4 regions of the Streptomyces sp. NPDC005774 genome follow, and region 1 is predicted to be linked to each of the others. Evidence: riboswitches for the same ligand, from Rfam matches in the RefSeq annotation. Region 1 holds a riboswitch; each other region holds the start of a gene.
The links. Region 1 has a riboswitch for cyclic di-AMP ahead of ACFYQA_RS02180 (M23 family metallopeptidase). Riboswitches for the same ligand answer to the same signal wherever they lie in the genome.

Region 1 (4,998 bases):
CGCCCCTGAAACGCCGGACCGGCAGTCCTGACGTCGGGGGGTCGTCGTCGGGACTGCCGGGGCTGTGGCTGCGAGAGCACGCGGGAACCGGCCGGGGGCCGGTGTCTCAGACGGTGAGGCCCTTCGACTGCAGCCAGGCCAGCGGATCGATGCCCGAGCCGGAGCCACCGGTGTGCACCTCCAGGTGGAGGTGGGCGCCGGTGGAGTTGCCGGTGGAGCCGACACGGCCGATCACATCGCCGGTGTTGACCTGCTGGCCGACGCTGACGTTGATGGAGGACTGGTGGGCGTACCAGACCTCGGTGCCGTCGTCGAGGGTCAGCACGGTCTTGTAGCCGTAGGAGCCGTCCCAGCCGGCGGAGGTGATCGTGCCGGTGTGGACCGCCTTGATCAGCGTGCCCGTGGGGGCGGCGAAGTCCAGACCGGTGTGCTGGCCGGAGGACCAGTAGGCGCCGGCCTGACCGAAGGTCGAGGAGATGGTGTACGAGGAGGTGGGCAGCGCGTACTGCGTGGCCAGCTTGGCAAGACGCTCGGCCTCGGCCTTCTTCTCGGCCTCCTCCTCCGCCTTCTCCTTGGCGGCGGCGGCCTTCTCCTCCGCATCCTTCTTCGCGGCGGCGGCCTGCTCCTTGGCCTCCTTCTCCGCCTTGGCGACGGCTTCGGCGGCGGCCTTGTCCTCGGCCTGGCTCTGCTGCTGCTCGACCTGGGCCATGATCCGGGCGCGCAGCACCTCGCCGGCGTCGGAGGTGCTGCCGCCCTGCTCGGCCTCGTCGGCGACCGTGCCGATGCTGCTGAGCGGGGTGGCGGAGCCCTGGGGGGTTTCCTCGTCGGAGATGAGGGAACCGACAGAGGGAAGGTCCGGCATCGAGATCGAGACCGGCGGCTTGCCGGTCTGGGCGCTGGCCATGCCGCCACCGGCGACAGCGGCTATGACACCGACGCCCAGGACGGTGGAGCTACGGGCGAGGCCTCCACCGCGCTGCTTGCCGACGCGATGCCGGCCGCGCACGGGAGGAAGGGACTCCGCGGTGGGGTTCCACTCCTCGAAGGGGCCCTCGTCGGTGCGGATGCTGCCGTAGCCGAAGGTCTCGCTGTCGCGCTGGCTCGGCATGAAGGGGGCCTCAGGAGCAGGCCGGTTTGACGCCACGTGGGCGCACTCCTTTCCTTCCTTCTCGCCTACCGGGTTAGCTGACGGGTTCGGAGCAGGAAGGTCTCCTACGCGCGTATACCGCCCGTGTCTCCACGGGGGCATCCGCACGATTCACCCCAAGGTGTTGGTTCCCCGGTTCCCTTGCGGGATTCGGCGCGTGCGCACGGAGCCGACTCGTGTGACGGCTGGGACGACCGCGCTGCGTTATCGAACGTTAATAGACGGAGGGCTCGTATTCCAAGCCGTTCCTCTTGATCGTTAACGATTCCGCACAGACTTAAGCGCCACGACCACCTCAAAACGGGCGAGTTGACTTCCCCTCATTCGTCACACTGGACCTGACGACACGTCAGTCGTTATGCGCAGCGCGGTGGCCCGATCACCTGGCGTGACATCGGTGCGGAAGGGCTGCCCGGGGGACGCGTTCTCGAAACCTCCGCCGGAAGACCCGGAAGACGGGTCCTGGGCCGAGAAGGGGGAACGGGAACGACCGAGGGCCGGAACCCTTTCGGATTCCGGCCCTCGACCTTCAGTAGCGGGGACAGGATTTGAACCTGCGACCTCTGGGTTATGAGCCCAGCGAGCTACCGAGCTGCTCCACCCCGCGCCGTTGTGTAACCAGCATACGGCATCCGCGGGGCACTCCGCACACACATGCCCGCCGCCCCTCCGTCACCGGCCGGTCAGATGGCCGTTCGGCGCCTCGGCGGCCTCCTTGTGCTCCGGCAGAACGACGACCGTGGCACCCTCCGCGGCCAGCACGCCACTGCCGTCGGCGCCCGCCACGAAGGTGTCCGGCTCCCGCCAGGCGGTGACCACCCGCCGTACCCCCGCGTCCAGGATCAGCCGGGCGCAGGGCTCCGGACGGGATGCGCGGCGGGCACAGGGTTCCAGGCTGGAGTACACGGTGGCGGTCGCGAGCCGCGGGTCCGCGGGGTCGATCCTGGCGAGGGCGGCCTCCTCGGCGTGCACCGTCGGGTCGCCGGCCTCGCGGGAGTGGCCGCGCGCCAGTTCGGTGCCGTCGGCCGCCACGACCACCGCGCCCACACTGAACGCCGTCTCCGAGGGCGGGCACCGGTCCGCCAGTTCACAGGCGAGGGCCAGCCAGTGGTGGTCGGCGGCCACCGGGAGCGGGCCGGTGCCGGGGGCGGTGGGCTCGTAGCGCATGAGGACGACGTCGCCGATGGGGCGGGTCTCCGACAGCCGCAGCCGGCCGCCCTGGTAGGTGCCGGGGCCGAAGAGGCGGGCGGCGTCCGGGTCCCCGACGAAGAGCGGGGCGAGGACCAGCTGGAGCTCGTCTGCGAGGCCCTGGGTGAGGAGCTGGGTGTGGATCAGACCGCCGCCCTCGACCATGAGCCGCCGGACGCCGTACGCGTCGTACAGGTGCGTCAGGAGCCGCCGCCAGTCGAGTTCGGCACCGAGCGGCACGATGTCGGCGGCGATGCCGTGCGCGCGGGCGCGTTCGGCACCCTTGTCACTCGTGTAGAGGACCTTCGCGCCGCCGGTGTGCCAGAACCGCGCCGCCGGGTCCAGGTCGCCCGAGCCGCTGACGGTGACCTTCAGCGGGTATGCGGGGCGGCCCTCGGCGACCCGGGCGGCACGCCGCTCGGGCGCGTTGACCAGCAGCCGGGGGTTGTCGGCGCGGATCGTGCCGGCGCCGATCAGGATCGCGTCGACCGACGCCCGTACCTCGTCGACCCGGTCGAAGTCCTCCGGACCGGACAGCAGCAGCCGTTCGGGGCCGGTGTCGTCGAGATACCCGTCGAGCGAGACGGCGGCGGACAGCAGGACGTACGGGTGGGGCATCGACGGCGCTCCTGACAGGGACGGCGGGCAGGACAGGGCTGGACTGGACTGAGCTGGGCCGGACTGGGCCGGACTGGGCCGGCGCAGAGAGTCTTGCACCCGGTGTGTCCCCGCGCGGAGGGAAGCCGTACGGTGTGCCACCGCCACGTGGCGCGAAACCGTACGGCGCGAACCGTACGGCGTGGAAACGCGGTGACTCGCCGAGTCCGACAACCGGCCCGCGATGAGGACCTTCCCCCCATGCCCCGTGGGTGTCGTCCGCCATCCCGTTTGGTGGCGTCACGGATGGCGAGTGCCGGGGGTCGGATGTGAGCGTTGAGAAACCCCCGGGCCACGGTCCCGGGACGCACAGGCCGTAACCCCTCGGGACCCGTGGGTGTACCGGCCGCAGCCCCGTATGGCGGAGAACCCCCACCAACACGAAGAAGCATTCCCCACTCGGGTCAGTCGATCATTTCCCCCTCCGTCCCCGTGCTGTGGTGGTGACCCGTGGGACATGCCGACACCCTGCTCGCCATGGGCGGCGCGTTCCTCGCCGCGGCGTTCCTGGCCCGTCTCGGCAGCCGGATCGGGCTGCCGACGATCCCGCTGTTCATGCTCGCCGGCATACTGCTCGGCCCGCACACGCCCGGCCTGGTCCTGGTCGAGGACGCGCACGACTTCTCGATGCTGTCGGCACTCGGTCTCGTCCTGCTGCTCTTCTACCTCGGCCTGGAGTTCCACCTCGACGACCTGAGACGGGGCGGCAAACAGCTCCTCAGCGCCGGTGGCATCTACCTGGCGCTCAACGTCGGCGCGGGGCTGGGATTCGGGTTCGCCCTCGGCTGGGGAGCGCGGGAGGCCCTGGTGCTCGCCGGGGTGCTCGGCATCTCGTCCTCCGCGATCGTCACGAAGATCCTCATCGAGCTGGGCCACATCAGCCGGCCCGAGACCCGCCTCATCCTCGGTGTCACCGTCGTCGAGGACATCTTCCTCGCGCTGTACCTCGCCGCGCTGCAGCCCGTCCTCAGCGGCGCCCAGGGGCTCGGAGACATGGAGCTCCAGGCGTCCAAGGCGTTCGGCTTCCTGATGGTGCTCGCCATCGCCGCCCGCTACGGAACCCGGCTGTTCGGCCGGATCATGGCCGTACGCGACAACGAGCTGCTGGTCGTCACCTTCCTCGGGACCGCGATCTTCGTCGCGGGTGTCTCCGAGGTGCTCGGGGTCGTCGACGCCATCGGTGCGTTCATGGTCGGTCTGATCGTGGCCGGTACCCCCGCGGCGCCCCGGATCCGCACTCTGGTGCATCCCCTGCGGGACGCCTTCGCCGCGATCTTCTTCTTCGCCTTCGGGCTGGCCATCGACCCGGGGGACATCGCCTCCGTCGCCGGTCCGGTGGCCGTCGCGGTGGCGCTCACCCTCGCGATGAACCTGATCGCGGGCCTTCTGGTGGCCCGCCTGTACCGGTACGGCGCCGACATCGCCACCACGCTCGTCTCCCGCGGCGAGTTCGCGCTGATTATGGCCGCCATGGCCACCGGCGCGGGGCTCGACGACCGGCTCACACCGTTCATCGCCGGATACGTCCTCGTCCTCGCCGTACTCGGTCCGGTGCTCGCCAAGCAGTCCCACCTGCTCGCGCGCGCCCTGCGCGCCGTCCAGGCCCGGCTGCCCGACCGAGGCTCGTCCCGGGACACCGGAACCGACCCGGACACCGGCCCTTCATCCGGCACGGGGCTCCCCCCGGACCTGGACGCGGGGCCCGACGGAAGCCTGGATGCCGGACCCGTGCCCGACCGGGAGCCCGCCGAAGCCGAGCGCCAGCCGCACAGGGCGGGCACCGAACGCATGGGGACCGGTCATCGACCGTACGGGAAACGGCACTCGGTCAGGGTTCGGTGAGAGCCCGTCAGGGTTCGATCAGCCCCACCCGGATGGCGTACCGGGTGAGTTCCAGCCGGTCCTTCAGGTCGAGCTTGGCCAGCAGGTTCGCGCGGTGGCGCTCCACGGTCTTGGGGCTGATGACGAGGAGGTCGGCGATCTGCTGCGAGGTGTTCCCCTCGGCG
Region 2 (4,998 bases), on a different contig from region 1:
CTCGAACTCGCCGCGGAACCGGCCGAACTGCGCTGGCGCGGCGGTCTCATCATGCGCGGACTGCGCACACTGCCGGTGCGATTCACCGCGCTGCCGACGTGATGTCGCCTACAGAGCGCCGTGCTCGGCACGCATTCCGAAATGCCCCGGATGGCCGCCGAGTCCGCCCCGGGCCGGCCTCCGGCTGCCTTTCGTCCTCGGGCAAGTGACCGTCAGGTCCGTTGTGGACACGGTCCGTCGAACCCCGGCGGGACCAGCGTGAAGATGACACTCGCTCACCTCTGTGATCTTTATGTGATCTGCGCGGCATGAACTTGTGACAGACGTTCGACTGCCGATACGTTCACCCATCAAGCACGGCGTCTCGTTCTTGCGGCACCACAGCTCGAACCGCCGTGCGAGCAACCGTTGTCTGCGAAAGGTCTCCGCATGCTCTCCGGGAACGGTCGTCACCGTCGCCCCCGCCAGGCTCCGGCTCTCCTCGTCGCGGCCGGAGTGACCGGCTCGGCCATCGCGATCCCCCTCCTCGGCGCCGGCGCGGCCAGCGCGGCCGACGGCTCGACCTGGGACAGGGTCGCCGAGTGCGAGTCCGGTGGCTCTTGGAGCCAGAACTCCGGCAACGGTTACTACGGTGGCCTGCAGTTGGCCCAGGGGGACTGGGAGAAGTACGGCGGCCTCGACTACGCGACCAGCGCCGACCAGGCCAGCCGCGGCCAGCAGATAGCGGTGGCCGAGAAGATCCTCGCCGACCAGGGTGTCGGCGCGTGGAGGGCCTGCGGGCTGCTGGGGGGCCTGGGCCAGGACTTGTCCGTGCCCGACGTCGACACCGGTACGCAGGGCGACTCGACGGACAAGTCCGGTCCCGGAAGGTCCGCCACTCCGTCGCCGTCCCAGTCCTCCGACTCCTCGTCGGACGCGAAGGACGCCAAGGGCGCCGCGGACGGCAAGGAGAAGGAAGAGGGTGCGGACGGATCGGCCGAGCCCGACGCTTCCACCTCTCCCTCCGCCTCTACCCCCGTCAAGGGTGAGAAATCCGACAAGTCGGGGCAGGAGGGTGGCGCTTCGGCATCGGTCGACGGCGAGGACTCCGGCGGCGGCCGTCACCGCGGCGCCAGCGCCGAGGAAGAGGTGCGGGAGGACCGCGACGCCGGATCCTCCGGCCGGCACGCCTCGCGCGGCGGCCTCGGCTTCGCGCGCGGTCTTGACGGCTCGTCCCCGTCGGGCGGCTCCGGCACGAACTCCGGCAGCGGTTCCTCGGCCGACTCCGATTCCCCCGCTTTCGGCGGTGGATGGCTCGCCCAGTACGGCGAAGGGGGCGAGGTCGTGGGCGCGGCCGTCCCGAACCTCATCCTTCCCGGTCAGGCGCTCGGGTTCGGGTCCTAATCGGACAACGGCTGACATCCGGTCGGCAGTCGGGCGCGCAGGCCTCTCCCGGCCGGGCGGCGGGCGTGCGCCGGTCGGCCGGTGACGGGGCGGCAGGTGGGTCGGCGCGCGAAAAAGCGCGCCGACAAAGCCAATTGAGGGTCACGTTTCGCGACGAATGTCCGATTTAAAGGCGATGAGAGATAGGTCTCAGAAGCCCTGATCGTCTTTGATAATCCGCCGATCCCGTGTCTACGGTCGTGACCGCTCGCCATCGCGGGCCCCGGCCGCCACCACGCCGAATCCTGCCAGTGGCAGCACGGGAACAGTCGTCGCGTCATGCGCCGTAGGCAGGAGCGGGGGACCCAAGGTAGGCGCCGGATCCGGTGGAGAAAGCCGGATGCGGCTTGGGGTGAAGTCGCGTCCCGGGAGGGACGCGGCCGGGCAACTCAACCGGCCCGAACCCGACAGCTCACCTCGTAGGCGTCGGTGAGGGGATCCAACCATGCTGTTTTCCGGCAAGGGCAAGCACCGCCGTCCGTCCAAGGCCACCCGTGTCATCGCCGTCGCCGGCGTCACCGGTGCCGCTGTCGCCGCCCCGCTGATGGCGGCCGGCAATGCTTCCGCCGCAACCGCCTCCGAGTGGAACGCCGTCGCCCAGTGCGAGTCCGGCGGCAACTGGTCGATCAACACCGGCAACGGTTACTACGGCGGTCTGCAGTTCTCCGCCTCCACCTGGGCCGGCTACGGCGGCACGGCGCACGCCGGCACCGCCGACCAGGCCAGCAAGGCCCAGCAGATAGAGATCGCCGAGAAGGTCCTCGCGGGCCAGGGCAAGGGTGCCTGGCCGGTCTGCGGCAAGGGCCTGTCCAACGCCGCCCACAGCGGTGGCGGCTCCGCCGAGGGATCGGGCAACCAGAGCTCCGGCCGCCAGAGCAGCGGCTCCTCGCAGGAGGCTCCGAAGCAGGAGGCTCCGAAGCAGGAGTCCCAGGAGCGGAGCACCGAGGCCGCCCCCGAGCGTTCCGCCGAGCAGAAGGCCTCCCGCTCCGACGAGCGTCCGGCCGCCAAGAAGACCGTCACCACCCCGACCGGCGAGAAGGTCGAGAAGGGCGACGGCGAGTACAAGGTCGTCAAGGGCGACACCCTCAGCTCGATCGCCTCGGAGCACGACGTCAAGGGCGGCTGGGACAAGCTGTTCAAGCTGAACGACGACATCGTCGAGGACGCCGACCTCATCTACCCGGGTCAGCAGCTGCACCTGAAGTAAGGCGCGGCCGCACGTCCCGCCCCGCCCCCACGGGGTCCTTGCCCCGCCCCGGCGCGTATCCCCCGTACGCGCCGGGGCGGGGCTTTTCCGTATCAGGTGCTGGATCCGGTCCGTACGCGGTGCTGGACTCGGCCTCCCGTCTCCCGTCTCCCGGCCTCCCGCCCCCGTCTCCCGGCCTCCCGCCCCCCGTCTCGCGGTTTTCCGTCTCCCGGTTTTCCGATACCGCCTTTGTTCCGTTCGGAAACAATTTACTCTCGGTTCTGTCCGCGAAGCGGCCGACCGGATGGCCGATCGCCCCGAGCCGGATAGGCTCGGGTCCGCAGGGCCCCGTGGCCCCGCTGAACCACGTCACATCCATGAAGGAGATGCTCGTGCCGTCCATCGACGTCGTCGTAGCCCGGGAAATCCTGGACTCCCGAGGCAATCCCACGGTCGAGGTCGAGGTCGGCCTCGACGACGGCAGCACGGGTCGTGCCGCCGTCCCGTCCGGCGCCTCCACCGGCGCCTTCGAGGCCGTCGAACTCCGCGACGGCGACCCCGACCGTTACCACGGCAAGGGTGTCGAGAAGGCCGTCCTGGCCGTCATCGAGCAGATCGGCCCGGAGCTCGTCGGTTACGACGCCACCGAGCAGCGCCTGATCGACCAGGCGATGTTCGACCTGGACGCCACCGAGAACAAGGGCTCCCTCGGCGCCAACGCCATCCTCGGCGTCTCCCTGGCCGTCGCCCACGCCGCCTCCGAGGCCAGCGACCTGCCCCTCTTCCGCTACCTGGGCGGCCCCAACGCGCACCTGCTGCCGGTGCCGATGATGAACATCCTCAACGGCGGTTCGCACGCGGACTCCAATGTGGACATCCAGGAGTTCATGATCGCCCCGATCGGCGCGGAGTCCTTCTCCGAGGCGCTGCGGTGGGGCACCGAGGTCTACCACACGCTGAAGAAGGTCCTGAAGAGCAAGGGCCTGGCCACCGGCCTCGGCGACGAGGGCGGCTTCGCCCCGAACCTCGGCTCCAACCGCGAGGCACTCGACCTCATCCTCGAGGCCGTCAAGGAAGCCGGTTACACCCCCGGCGAGCAGATCGCCCTCGCGCTCGACGTCGCCGCCTCCGAGTTCTACAAGGACGGCACGTACGTCTTCGAGGGCAAGGAGCGCTCCGCCGCCGAGATGACGGAGTACTACGCCGAGCTGGTCGAGGCGTACCCGCTGGTCTCCATCGAGGACCCGCTGTTCGAGGACGACTGGGACGGCTGGAAGGCCCTCACCGACAAGCTCGGGGACAAGGTCCAGATCGTCGGCGACGACCTGTTCGTCACCAACCCGGAGCGCCTGGCCCGCGGCATCGAGGAGGGCGCGGCCAACTCCCTGCTGGTCAAGGTCAACCAGATCGGTTCGCTGACCGAGACCCTGGACGCCGTCGAGCTGGCCCAGCGCAACGGCTTCAAGTGCATGATGTCGCACCGCTCCGGTGAGACCGAGGACGTCACCATCGCCGACCTGGCCGTCGCCACCAACTGCGGCCAGATCAAGACCGGTGCCCCGGCCCGCTCCGAGCGCGTCGCCAAGTACAACCAGCTGCTGCGCATCGAGGAGATCCTCGACGACGCCGCGGTGTACGCGGGCCGCAGCGCCTTCCCGCGGTTCCGCTCCGCGAACCAGTAGGCGCAGCACGGGCTGACACCCGTGCGGGCTCACACCCGCACGGGATGACGACCCGGGCCGTGTCCCACCCCGGTAGTCCCTACGTCCCCGGACGCGGTCCCGTACCGTGTCCGGGGACGTACGCGCGTGTGACAGGGGAACGGGAGGCGGAGACATGGCCGTGAAGGACCGGGACCGGTTCTCCACCGCGACCAGGATCCGGCTGATCGGCGAGCAGACCGCCGCCCGGGTCTACCGCTCGCAGACCAAGCGCCAGGCCCGCCGCTCCCGGCTGACCGGCCGGGCCGCGCTGCTCGCCCTGGTGGTCTGCTCGCTGATCGTGGCCCTGGCCTATCCCATGCGGCAGTACGTGTCCCAGCGCGCCGACATCGCCGACCTCCAGCAGGAGAAGAGCGAGACCCGCCAGCGGGTCGAACAGCTGCGCGACATGAAGGCGCGCTGGCAGGACGACGCCTACGCCGAGCAGCAGGTCCGCGCACGGCTGCACTACGTCATGCCCGGCGAGACCGGCTACATCGTGATCGACCCGGGCGCGGCCGAGCAGCCGCGCGCCGACCGCGGATCGGCCGCCCGCCCCTGGTACGCGAACGTCTGGGACGGCGTCGACAAGTCCGACGCGGCCGAGCGGTGAGCCCGGGGCCGTAGCCTTGATGCTCTGCGGTTCACCGGAACCCGCAGGGCCGGCCCGCACGGCCCCGCACGACGGCA
Region 3 (4,998 bases), on a different contig from region 1:
GTGCTCGAGATGGGCACCCACGCCGAGCGGCACGGCGAACAGCGTGTCCGTGCCGGCGAGCGCCTTGATGGTGGGCAGGTCCAGATGGTCGTAGTGGTCGTGCGAGATCACGACGACGTCGACCGGACCGAGCGCGGCCAGCGGCAGGGGTGCCGGGTGCAGCCGCTTCGGACCGGCGAAGGGGAACGGGGAGCAGCGCTCGCCCCACACGGGGTCGAACAGCACCCGTCGCCCGTCGATCTCCACGAGCACGCTGGAGTGGCCCATCCAGGTCAGGCGCAGTCCGGAGACAGGCGGGCGGGCCAGGTCGGCAAGGGTGGTGGCGTGCACCGGCAGGGCGCCGTGCGGGGCACGGCGGGACCGGGTGTCCTTGTCGAAGTAGGTCTTCGCAAGGTCCCGGGACGAGCCCGGGGGCCGGAGCCGAGTGGGGCCTTTGGGGTTCTGGAACACGCCGTCCCGGTAGTGCGGGGACCTGCGGATACGCGCCATGCGCTCACCGGTGGGGTCCGCGCCGAAGGCCGCGGGCCGTAGCGCACGGAGCCCGGAGCTCTGGGAACGGGTACCGGCCACAATGCCTCCAAACGGAGTCAGTCAGATATTCCATTATGTGTGGCCGGCCCGGCCTCGAGACGCCTCACCGACCGGAAAGCGCCCCGGAGCCGTGCCCGTGCCCCTCGCTTCTCGGCGAAGGAAAAGCCGGTGGCCGTCCTCTTCGCCCACGCGCCCGAGGCCGATCCCGCGCGGCTGCGCAAGCCGCGCGGTGGTACGCCCCCACGGGATGGCGGCTGTGGATCGAGAGGTGGGCGACGACGCTCACCCCGCTCGTCGGGGGCGTGGCCGTGAGCGAGTTCCGGTGTCCAAAGCCCGCCGGCCCAGGAAGCCGGGGCCGGAACAGGAAGAGCCGTCCGGGCGGGCCCGCTGTACTCGGGAACACGGACGCCCCGGGCGCGGGACCGTGCCCGCGCGCGCTCCCTTCCCCGCTCTCCCCGCCTCGTCCCCTCCCACCCGCGTCATGCCCCCCGCGTCATGCCACCGAGGCGATGCGCTCCTTGATGTCGTCCGGGGACAGCGCGCCCTTCGCCGTCACGTGGTCCCCCGACGACTCCCCGCGCAGCCTGCGCCCCATCCACGGCACCAGGTACTCGCGCGCCCAGTGGACGTTGTCCCGCCGGACGTCGAGGCTGCCGCGCGGCGGCAGCGGGGGCCAGGCCTGCTCCGGGTCGGCCGGGACGTCCAGGCCGAGAGCCTGTCCCGCGCGGAGCGCCACGCGTGTGTGCCCCTCGGGCGACAGGTGCAGCCGGTCGGTGTCCCAGGCCCTGCGGTCCTGGATGCTCCTGAGGGACCAGAGGTCGAGCACCGGACAGCCGTACCGGTCGGCGACGGCCCGCACATGCCCGTTGTAGGTGGCGATCTTGCCGCGCAGATGCCTGAGCAGGGGTACGCCACGGGTGTCGAACCCGGTCGTCACCAGAACCGTGCCGGAGACCGCCGTGAGCGCGGCGATCGCCCGCTCGAAACGCTCGGCCACCTCGTCCGGGTCGCTGCCGGGGCGCAGGATGTCGTTGCCGCCCGCACAGAAAGAAACCAGTGCGGGGGCCAGTTCGACGGCCCGCGGAAGCTGGTCGGCCATGATCTGGTCGAGCAGTTTTCCGCGCACCGCGAGATTTGCGTACCGGAAGTCGCCTTCGGGACGCCGGTCGGCGAGAAGCACCGCAAATCGGTCGGCCCAGCCGACGAATGCCCCGCCGGGGCCGGGGTCACCGACGCCCTCGGTGAAGCTGTCCCCCACCGCCACGTACGACCCGATCACTGCCTTGCTGTCATTCTTCGAATCGTCTGCCACACCCGGACATGATTCACCTTCGAATGTGACCTACGCGACCGTAGGAAGGCATTGACGGGCGGTGAGATAAGCCACTCGCGAAGTGTGGGCCAATTCGGAATAGCCCTCCGCGCGGGGACGTTGAGCGGCGAGCAACGTGACGCACGGAACATCCCCGGCGCTCCCGGAACTCCACCCCGCCGAATCCGCCGAGCCCACCGAACGCGCCAACGCGCCGAAGGCCGGACCCGGGGATCGGGGGTCCGGCCTTCGGCGCGTCAGGCAGGTTGCCTCGGGGGTCAGCCGATGGAGACGCCCTTGCCGCGGAGGTAGGAGACCGGGTCCAGGTCCGAGCCGTAGTCCGGCGTGGCGCGGATCTCGAAGTGCAGGTGCGGGCCGGTCGAGTTGCCGGTGGAGCCCGAGAGGCCGACCTGCTGGCCACCGCTCACGGCCTGGCCGGCCGAGACGGACAGCGAGGACAGGTGGGCGTACTGGGCGTAGCGGCCGTCGTTCAGCTTGATGACGACCTGGTTGCCGTACGAGCCGGCCCAGCCGGCGGAGACGACGGTGCCCGCGCCCACGGCCTTCAGGGAGGTGCCGGTCGGAATGGCGAAGTCGACACCGGTGTGGTAGCCGCTGGACCACATGCTGCCGGCCACCTTGTAGGCGGTGCCGAGACCGCTGCCGGGTACCGGCGAGCTGTAGCCGGAGGCGGTCGCGGCCTGGTTCGCGGTCGTCGAGCCGGAGGAGGACTTCGGCGCGGACTGCTCGGAGGCCTCGCCGGCCGTCGACGAATTCGAGGCGGAGGACGGAGCCGAGGGAGCGGCCGGAGCGGACGAAGAGGGCGCCTCGGAAGAGGAGGACTTCTTCGGCGCGCCGGTCGCGGCGGCCTTGCCGTCGACCGAGAGCTTCAGACCGGGGTGGATGAGCGACGGGTCGTCGCCCACGGTCTCGCGGTTGTCGGAGTAGAGCTGCTTCCAGCCGCCGTCGACGTTCTCGGACTCGGCGATCTTCGCCAGGTAGTCGCCGCCCTTCACGATGTACGTGCGGGTGTCGCCGTTCCTGTCGCCGTCGACCTTCACGCCGTCAGACGTCTTGCCGGCGACGGAATACGACTGGACGGCCTTTTCCGGGGCGGCCTGCGGAGTGGCGGCGTTCGCTCCCGTGGCACCGAGAAGCGGCAGGGCGAGTACGGCGCCACCGGTTCCGGCGACGGCGATGGAACGGGTGAGACGCGAAACGCTGGGACGACGGTGCTTACCCTTTGCGGGCATGACGAATTCCTCTCCGGCGCCTACGAGGTGAGCTGTCGGGTGCGGGCTGGAGATGCCCGGCCGCGTCGAAAACGCGACTTGACCCCAAGCCGTTCCGGAGACCGGAACAGGCAGTCGTACCTGTGGGTCCCCCGCTCCTGCCATACGCGGATCAGAGTGTGAAGGCTCCGGACAGCGGCAGGATTAGGCGTCCGTCCGGATCGATGGCGAACGTAGGCGACCGAGACGCAAAGGGACAAGCCCGATCTTCCGAGCGAAGGCGTTGTTTAGTGATCCATTGACCTGAAAACCGTCACTCGGAGTCGCCCCGAATTTTCGGCACCCCCCGAATCCCCTTGCGCAATACTGGAATTACGTGAACATGGCGACAACGCATCGTCACCTCTATGACGATGCTCACCACCCCATCCCCATCTCCCCGCCTATCGGAGCAAATTACGACTAAACCCCCCAAACGGACAGAACGACCCAATAAGGTAAATATGGATGGCTCGACCGGTCGGCCGCGGGTCCGGCGCGGATCCGTCCACGCCGGCGGCTCCACCGGGACAGTCCCGTCTCCACTCCGACGGCCCCGTCACCAACTCATTGCCCCTGTCAGGCATGTCGTATCGTCGGGTGACACCCGCCGACGCCGCCGCGTCGGCGGCGCAGAGTGGGAGAGGGGCCCCCGTGACGCAGCAGATCCCGTCGACCGAACCCGAGCTCACCGGGGTGCGCAATTTCCGTGATGTGGGAGGCCTGCCGACCGTCGACGGCCACCGGGTGCGGCACGGGGTGCTGTTCCGCAGCGGCCATCTCGCGCACGCCACCGAGGAGGACGCCGCCTTCCTGTCCTCCCTGGGACTGCACACCGTCTTCGACTTCCGTAACGCGGCCGACCACAAGCTGGACGGGCGGGACATCGAACTGCCCGGCGTGCGCAATGTGAATCTGCCGCTGAGCGACCCGGCCGACGGCGCCGAGTTCTGGAGGATGGTCCGCGACGGGGACCTGGACCAGCTCCGCTCGGTCCTCGCCGGCGACAAGGGGGCGAAGCGGATGATCGCCTCGTACCGCGTGACGGTGAGGCAACGCACCGCCGAGCACTCCCGGGTGCTGCTCTCGCTCGCCGAGGAGTGTGTGCCCGCGCTGATGCACTGCGCGGCGGGCAAGGACCGCGCGGGTCTGTCGGTGGCGGTGACACTGCTCGCGCTGGGCGTGGAACGGGACGCGATCTTCGACGACTACCTGAAGTCCAGCGCCGCGCACCGCCGCTACAAGGTGCGCCGCAGCGGCACCCCCGCCTCGGCCTACTCCCCCGAGGTCATGGAGCTGCTCGACCCCCTGTTCGACGCCCGCGCCGAGTATCTGTCGGCCGCGCTGGAGACGATCGAGGAGACCTGGGGCGGCGTGGACCCCTACCTCGAGCAGGCACTCGGACTCACCCCCGAGAACCGGGAGCGGCTGCGCGAGCGCATGCTGGACTGAGTGATCCCCCGGTCGAGCGGACGCTCGACCGGGGGATCACGGAGTCGCTCGGCTCCTGCCGTGTCCGTCCGGGGACTACTGCTTCGCGCCCAGCTCGAACAGCAGATAGATGAAGCCCGCGAAGAGGTGCCCCACCACCACGTAGACGAACAGCCTCACCCACAGGGCGCGGGGAAACTTCTCCTCCAGGTCTTTCATGACAGATCTCCTTGGGTGGGGCCCAGGCACAGGGCGGCCGTGGGACTCTGCAGCAGGGTGTGGACGAACAGCAGCTCGACCCCGTCGGGGTCCTCGGCGGCGATACGGTGCGGGGTCAGCGAGTCGAAGTGCGCGCTGTCACCCGGGGCGAGGCGGTGCAGGGCGTCCCCGAGGCGCAGCCGCAGCCGCCCCTTGAGGACGTACAGCCACTCCTCGCCCGGATGGACCCGCACG
Region 4 (4,998 bases), on a different contig from region 1:
CCTCCGGGACCCTTCCCAGCAGTGTGCCCACCGGCAGGCCGTCTCTCCTGACCAGCAGGAACACCTCGCCGTGCGTCACCGGCGGGCTGCCCGGACCGGGTTTCAGGACGGTCTCCTCACCGTTCAGGTCCAGTTCGGCGACCTGAACCGCGCCGATGTCCAGGAACCGCCGTATCTCCTCCTGCGTACGCGCTGTGCGGGACATGAGCCCTCCCTCCTCACGAACGGTTGAACCATCGAACCGGCGAACGGTTGTCGCGAGCTGCCGTTGCCGTCCCCAGCGGTTCTCGCGGCCGGGACCCCTCACGGCCGGCGCAGCCGCGCCGTCCCCTTCAAGGTCCGCGACGCCAGCGAGGCGAGACGCGGCCGGGCGACGACGAAGCCGTGCGCGCGGCGGGCGGGCTCGCGGCGCAGCAACTGAAGTGCGGCGCCCAGGCCCGGACGCGTCGCCTCCCCTTCGTAGACGGCGCGTTCGCCCGTCTTCAGGGAGTCCTTGTACTCGGCCGGGCCGCGGCCCATGTCGAGCAGGCCGATGCCCTCGCCGGCCGCCGCCTCGGCCATCCGCAGATGCAGCACGAGTCCCGGCGAGAACTTCGCGAACTCCGGTTCGTACGCCGGGAACCAGCAGGCCAGCACCGAGGCCGAGCGCAGGCCGAAGTGGGCGGCCACGGGACGGTCCCCGGCGTACAGGACGGACAGCGTGCCCGTGCACTCCGGAGCCCGGGTCCCGGCCAGATGGCCCACGAGCCGGGTGATCCACTCCTGCGCGAACCGGTCGCGGCGCCCGGTCCTGCGGTACTGCGCCGACTTCCACCCGATGAGCGCGCGGAGCGCGGCCGGGTCGCGTTCGTCGAACACGAACCGCACCGGTCCGGCCTGCCGGCCGAGCCGGCGCTCCTTGGCCAGGGTGGTCTTCAGGAACTTCGGCGACTGGGCGCGCAGCACGGTCTCGTAGGTCTCGTACCCCTTCTCCACGTCGATGACGAAGGTGGCGTGCTCCTCGGCCGCGTGCGGGACGAACAGGGCCTGGTCCGCCTCCAGGTTGTCGAAGGCGAAGCTCGACACCGAACAGGCACGCAGCAGTTCATCGGTCGCCGGCGCCAGACCCGGCCTCAGGACGGCGCCCTGGCAGTCCGAGACGCCGAGCCCGATCGCCCGGCCCTGCCCCAACGCACCCCGCTCGTACGGCAGAAATCCGGCCGGCTCGGCGGACGCCCCCTCGTACAGCACCGCGACCCGGGCCTGCGGCCGCACCCGCGACACGGCGGTGGCGAACTCCGGTTCCATGAAAGGGCTGCGCGGCGCCTCCGTCGCGGCGCGCAGCTCGCGCCACCGTTCCCGCTCTCCCTCGCCGAGCTCCTCGAGCCTCAGCACACGCGTGCGTCCACTGCTCACCTGACCCCCCGATCAAGTCCCCCCTGGACACTTGGAAGGTACCGCCCAAGACCACGAGGGCGGTAGGTAGCGGAGCATGTTGTTGCCAAGTGGTGCAGAGGCCGCAGATGGCGCCCGGGGCACCCGCGCCTCGGGCACCCGCGCCTCTGGTGGAGCGGGCCGGGTGGAGCGGGCCGGGCCGGGTGAACCGGGCCGGGTGGGCTCGGGCGTGGTGAGTCGGGCGGGTGCGGTATCCGTATTCTCTGATCATGGCCGCACCCACCGATTGCTCGCTCATCGCCACCGACCTGGACGGGACGCTGCTGCGCGGCGACGACACCCTCTCCGACCGCTCCCTCGCCGCGCTGGCGCTGGCGGCGCGGGCCGGTGCCCGGCACCTCGTGGTGACGGGGCGCCCGGCGCCCAGAGTGCGGCCGCTCCTGGACGACCTGGGGGCCACCGGGCTCGCGGTGTGCGGACAGGGCGCGCAGGTGTACGAGGCCGGTACGGACCGGCTGCTGTGGTCGGTCACCCTGGACCGGGAACTGGCGGAGACCGCACTGGGGAAGATCGAGGCCGAGGTCGGGGAGCTGTACGCCGCGGTCGACCAGGACGGGGTGGACGGACTCACCCTGATCGAACCGGGCTATCTGATGCCGCACCCGACGCTGCCCGCCGTGCGGGTCGAACGGCGGGACGATCTGTGGGTCCGGCCGATCAGCAAGGTGCTGCTGCGCCATCCCCACCTGACCGACGACGAGTTGGCGGCGACGGCCCGTTCGGTGGTCGGCTCGCTGGCCACGGTCACCATGTCGGGTCCGGGCACCGTGGAACTCCAGCCGTGCGGTGTGACCAAGGCGACCGGTCTCGCGCTGGCCGCCGAGCACCTGGGGCTGGAAGCCGGGCGGACCGTCGCCTTCGGCGACATGCCCAACGACATCCCGATGTTCGACTGGGCGGCCCACGGAGTCGCCATGGCCAACGCGCACCCCGAGCTCAAGGCGGTGGCCGACGAGGTCACCACGTCGAACGAGGACGACGGCGTGGCCGTCGTCCTCGAGCGGTTGTTCGGCGGAACGGAGCCGCACGTGCACCCGCACGTGCTGCCCCGCCCCTGGTCCGGGAGGGTGTCCCGGTAGGCCTCGGTGCCGTCGGTGTTCCGGCGTCCCGATGGGCCCGGGTGTCTCAGTAGGCGCCGAAGACGTTGTCGATGGAGCCGTAGCGGTCCGCCGCGTAGTTGCAGGCCGCCGTGATGTTCGCGACCGGGTCGAACGGGTCGAAGGTCGTGCCGGGCACGTGGTAGGCCTGGAAGGTCGGGTCGATGACCTGGAGCAGGCCCTTCGACGGGGTGCCGGCCACGGCGTTGGAGTCCCACAGGTTGATGGCCTGCGGGTTGCCGGACGACTCGCGCAGGATGTTGCGGTGGATGGAGTCGTAGCTGCCGGGGATGCCGTGCTGTGCCATGACGGACAGCGACTCGCGGATCCAGCCGTCGAGGTTGTCCGGGTACGCGGTCACGGAGCCGGCGCCGGACGTCGCGGCAGCGGCGGGCGTGGCGGCGGAGGCGGCGGTGGCGCCGAACAGCGGGAGGGCGACTGCCACGACGCCGGCGACGGCGAGGGAGCGGACGAGGCGGGAGCGGCCGAAGCGGCGGGGCGAACCGGATGCGGTCATGTCTGTGTTCCTCTCCTACGCCTGCGAGGTGAGCTGTCGGGTTCGGGCGGGAGAGTGCCCGGCCGTGCCCCTGCGGGCATGGCTTCACCCCGAGCCGTTCCGGGTGCGAACCGGTCCGGCGGCTTACCTGGGTCCCCCGCTCCTGCCGTGCGTGAGTTCATCGATGGGTGGCGCGGGCGGTGGCAGGATTCGGCGTCCGCCCGACAGGCCGGGAACGTATGCGAGTGCACTTGTCGGAAACAAGTGCAACCGTCACGGATCACGCTGTTTGATCTTGTATCCGGGCGTTTGCGGCACTTGGCCCTTTGCGGATGCCAAGAGTCAACTCGCTTTCGGGGCAAGGGGAATCGCCGACGGGTGTGAGGGGTGGGTGTGCCGGGGGGTGCGTGACTCACTTCACTGGCCGCACGGCGCGTTCGCATTTGCCACCAGGAGGGATTTACTTGGCAATTGCGGCAAATCGTGCGCCTGGGCGGGCAGGATGGTCCGGGTGTCGGACCGCGTGCTGGATCGCGTGTCGGATCATGGTTCGGATCGTGGTTCGGGGTGCGTCCCGAGGGTGGGTCGTCACGCCCGAAAGGCGAGGAATATCCTTTGTTACCAACTGATCAGAAACGATCTGGTTGTGATCCGATATCGGAGGGTGCCGTGAGACGCCGTGCACGCGTGCGCAGGTGAGTCTGGGGAATGTGGGTGCTGGCGGTGATCGAAACATGACCGGATACGCTGACTCGAGTGATGTCAGCGACCTATCGACAGACTGTGCAAGACGTCTAAGCGCCAGTGGACACCAGCAGACAGGAGACCTCTCGTGACCGTCGTCGGGCCGTTCGGGCTGAGCGTGCGGGACCAGGCTCTGGAAGCCGATGTCCAGGCCGGGATGACGGCTGTCGAGGAGGGGCTGCTCGAGGCCACCAAGAGTGAGGTGCCCTTCATCACGGAGGCCGCCCAGCACCTGGTGCGGGCCGGGGGCAAGCGGTTCCGGCCGCTGCTCGTGATGCTCTCCGCCCAGTTCGGCGATCCCTACGCGCCCGGCGTCGTGCCGTCCGCCGTGGTCGTGGAGCTGACCCACCTGGCCACGCTGTACCACGACGACGTGATGGACGCCGCCGCCGTACGGCGTGGGGTGCCCAGCGCCAACACCCGTTGGGGTAACTCCGTCGCCGTCCTCACCGGTGACTTCCTCTTCGCCCGCGCCTCGCACATCCTGGCCGACCTCGGACCGGAGGCCGTACGGGTGCAGGCCGAGGCGTTCGAGCGACTGGTCACCGGTCAGATCCTGGAGACCGCGGGGCCGCAGGACGGCCGGGACCCGGTCGACCACTACCTGGACGTCCTCAGCGGAAAGACCGGCTCGCTGGTCGCCGTCTCCTGCCGGTTCGGCGCCATGATGGCCGGGGCCGACGACACCGTCGTGGACGTGCTGACCCAGTACGGCGAGCGCCTCGGGGTCGCCTTCCAGTTCGCCGACGACGTACTGGACATCGCCTCCGACTCCCACGAGTCCGGCAAGACCCCGGGCACCGACCTGCGCGAGGGCATCCCGACCCTGCCCGTGCTGCGGCTGCGCGAGCGGACGGCCCGGCTGGGACTGGCCGAGGACATCGCCCTGTGCGAGTTGCTGGACTCCGACCTCACCGACGACGACCGGCACGCCGAGGCGCTGCGGCTGCTGCGCGCCCACCCCGCGCTGGAGCAGGCCCGCCGGGACACCGTGCGCTATGCGGAAGAGGCGCGCTCGACGCTGGCTCCGTTGCCGGAGTGCGAGTCGAAGACGGCCCTGGTCGAGCTGTGCGACGCGGTGGTGCACCGGGCAGGCTGACCCGCCTGCCGTCCCTGTCCGCCGCTTCGGGTTCCCCCGCCATCGACCCGCATCGGTCGTCGCCGGCCCTTACCGCAGTTCCCCCCGACCCCTACTGGTCGGGAGGCGGAACATCGCCCCGTGTCATA

Region 2: another riboswitch for cyclic di-AMP. It lies ahead of ACFYQA_RS30425 (transglycosylase family protein); the one in region 1 lies ahead of ACFYQA_RS02180 (M23 family metallopeptidase).
Region 3: another riboswitch for cyclic di-AMP. It lies ahead of ACFYQA_RS28945 (peptidoglycan DD-metalloendopeptidase family protein); the one in region 1 lies ahead of ACFYQA_RS02180 (M23 family metallopeptidase).
Region 4: another riboswitch for cyclic di-AMP. It lies ahead of ACFYQA_RS00505 (transglycosylase SLT domain-containing protein); the one in region 1 lies ahead of ACFYQA_RS02180 (M23 family metallopeptidase).

What each region holds. Positions count from the first base shown of each region.
Region 1 is NZ_JBIAIV010000002.1:17,276-22,273, forward strand. It holds gene ACFYQA_RS02175 (PrsW family intramembrane metalloprotease) at 1-9, shown strand, start outside; gene ACFYQA_RS02180 (M23 family metallopeptidase) at 107-1,144, opposite strand; cyclic di-AMP (ydaO/yuaA leader) riboswitch at 1,156-1,313, opposite strand; tRNA gene ACFYQA_RS02185 (tRNA-Met) at 1,681-1,754, opposite strand; gene ACFYQA_RS02190 (dihydrofolate reductase family protein) at 1,820-2,953, opposite strand; gene ACFYQA_RS02195 (cation:proton antiporter) at 3,443-4,834, shown strand; gene ACFYQA_RS02200 (response regulator) at 4,842-4,998, opposite strand, start outside.
Region 2 is NZ_JBIAIV010000045.1:25,464-30,461, reverse strand. It holds gene ACFYQA_RS30435 (cytochrome P450) at 1-102, shown strand, start outside; gene ACFYQA_RS30430 (transglycosylase family protein) at 430-1,383, shown strand; cyclic di-AMP (ydaO/yuaA leader) riboswitch at 1,695-1,863, shown strand; gene ACFYQA_RS30425 (transglycosylase family protein) at 1,868-2,629, shown strand; gene eno (phosphopyruvate hydratase) at 3,001-4,290, shown strand; gene ACFYQA_RS30415 (septum formation initiator family protein) at 4,445-4,921, shown strand.
Region 3 is NZ_JBIAIV010000041.1:2,862-7,859, reverse strand. It holds gene ACFYQA_RS28955 (MBL fold metallo-hydrolase) at 1-570, opposite strand, end outside; gene ACFYQA_RS28950 (SGNH/GDSL hydrolase family protein) at 1,025-1,810, opposite strand; gene ACFYQA_RS28945 (peptidoglycan DD-metalloendopeptidase family protein) at 2,122-3,096, opposite strand; cyclic di-AMP (ydaO/yuaA leader) riboswitch at 3,101-3,263, opposite strand; gene ACFYQA_RS28940 (tyrosine-protein phosphatase) at 3,769-4,566, shown strand; gene ACFYQA_RS28935 (DUF6126 family protein) at 4,642-4,764, opposite strand; gene ACFYQA_RS28930 (helix-turn-helix domain-containing protein) at 4,761-4,998, opposite strand, start outside.
Region 4 is NZ_JBIAIV010000001.1:101,474-106,471, forward strand. It holds gene ACFYQA_RS00490 (glycosyltransferase) at 1-205, opposite strand, end outside; gene ACFYQA_RS00495 (GNAT family N-acetyltransferase) at 304-1,395, opposite strand; gene ACFYQA_RS00500 (HAD family hydrolase) at 1,644-2,513, shown strand; gene ACFYQA_RS00505 (transglycosylase SLT domain-containing protein) at 2,560-3,048, opposite strand; cyclic di-AMP (ydaO/yuaA leader) riboswitch at 3,054-3,221, opposite strand; gene ACFYQA_RS00510 (polyprenyl synthetase family protein) at 3,860-4,870, shown strand.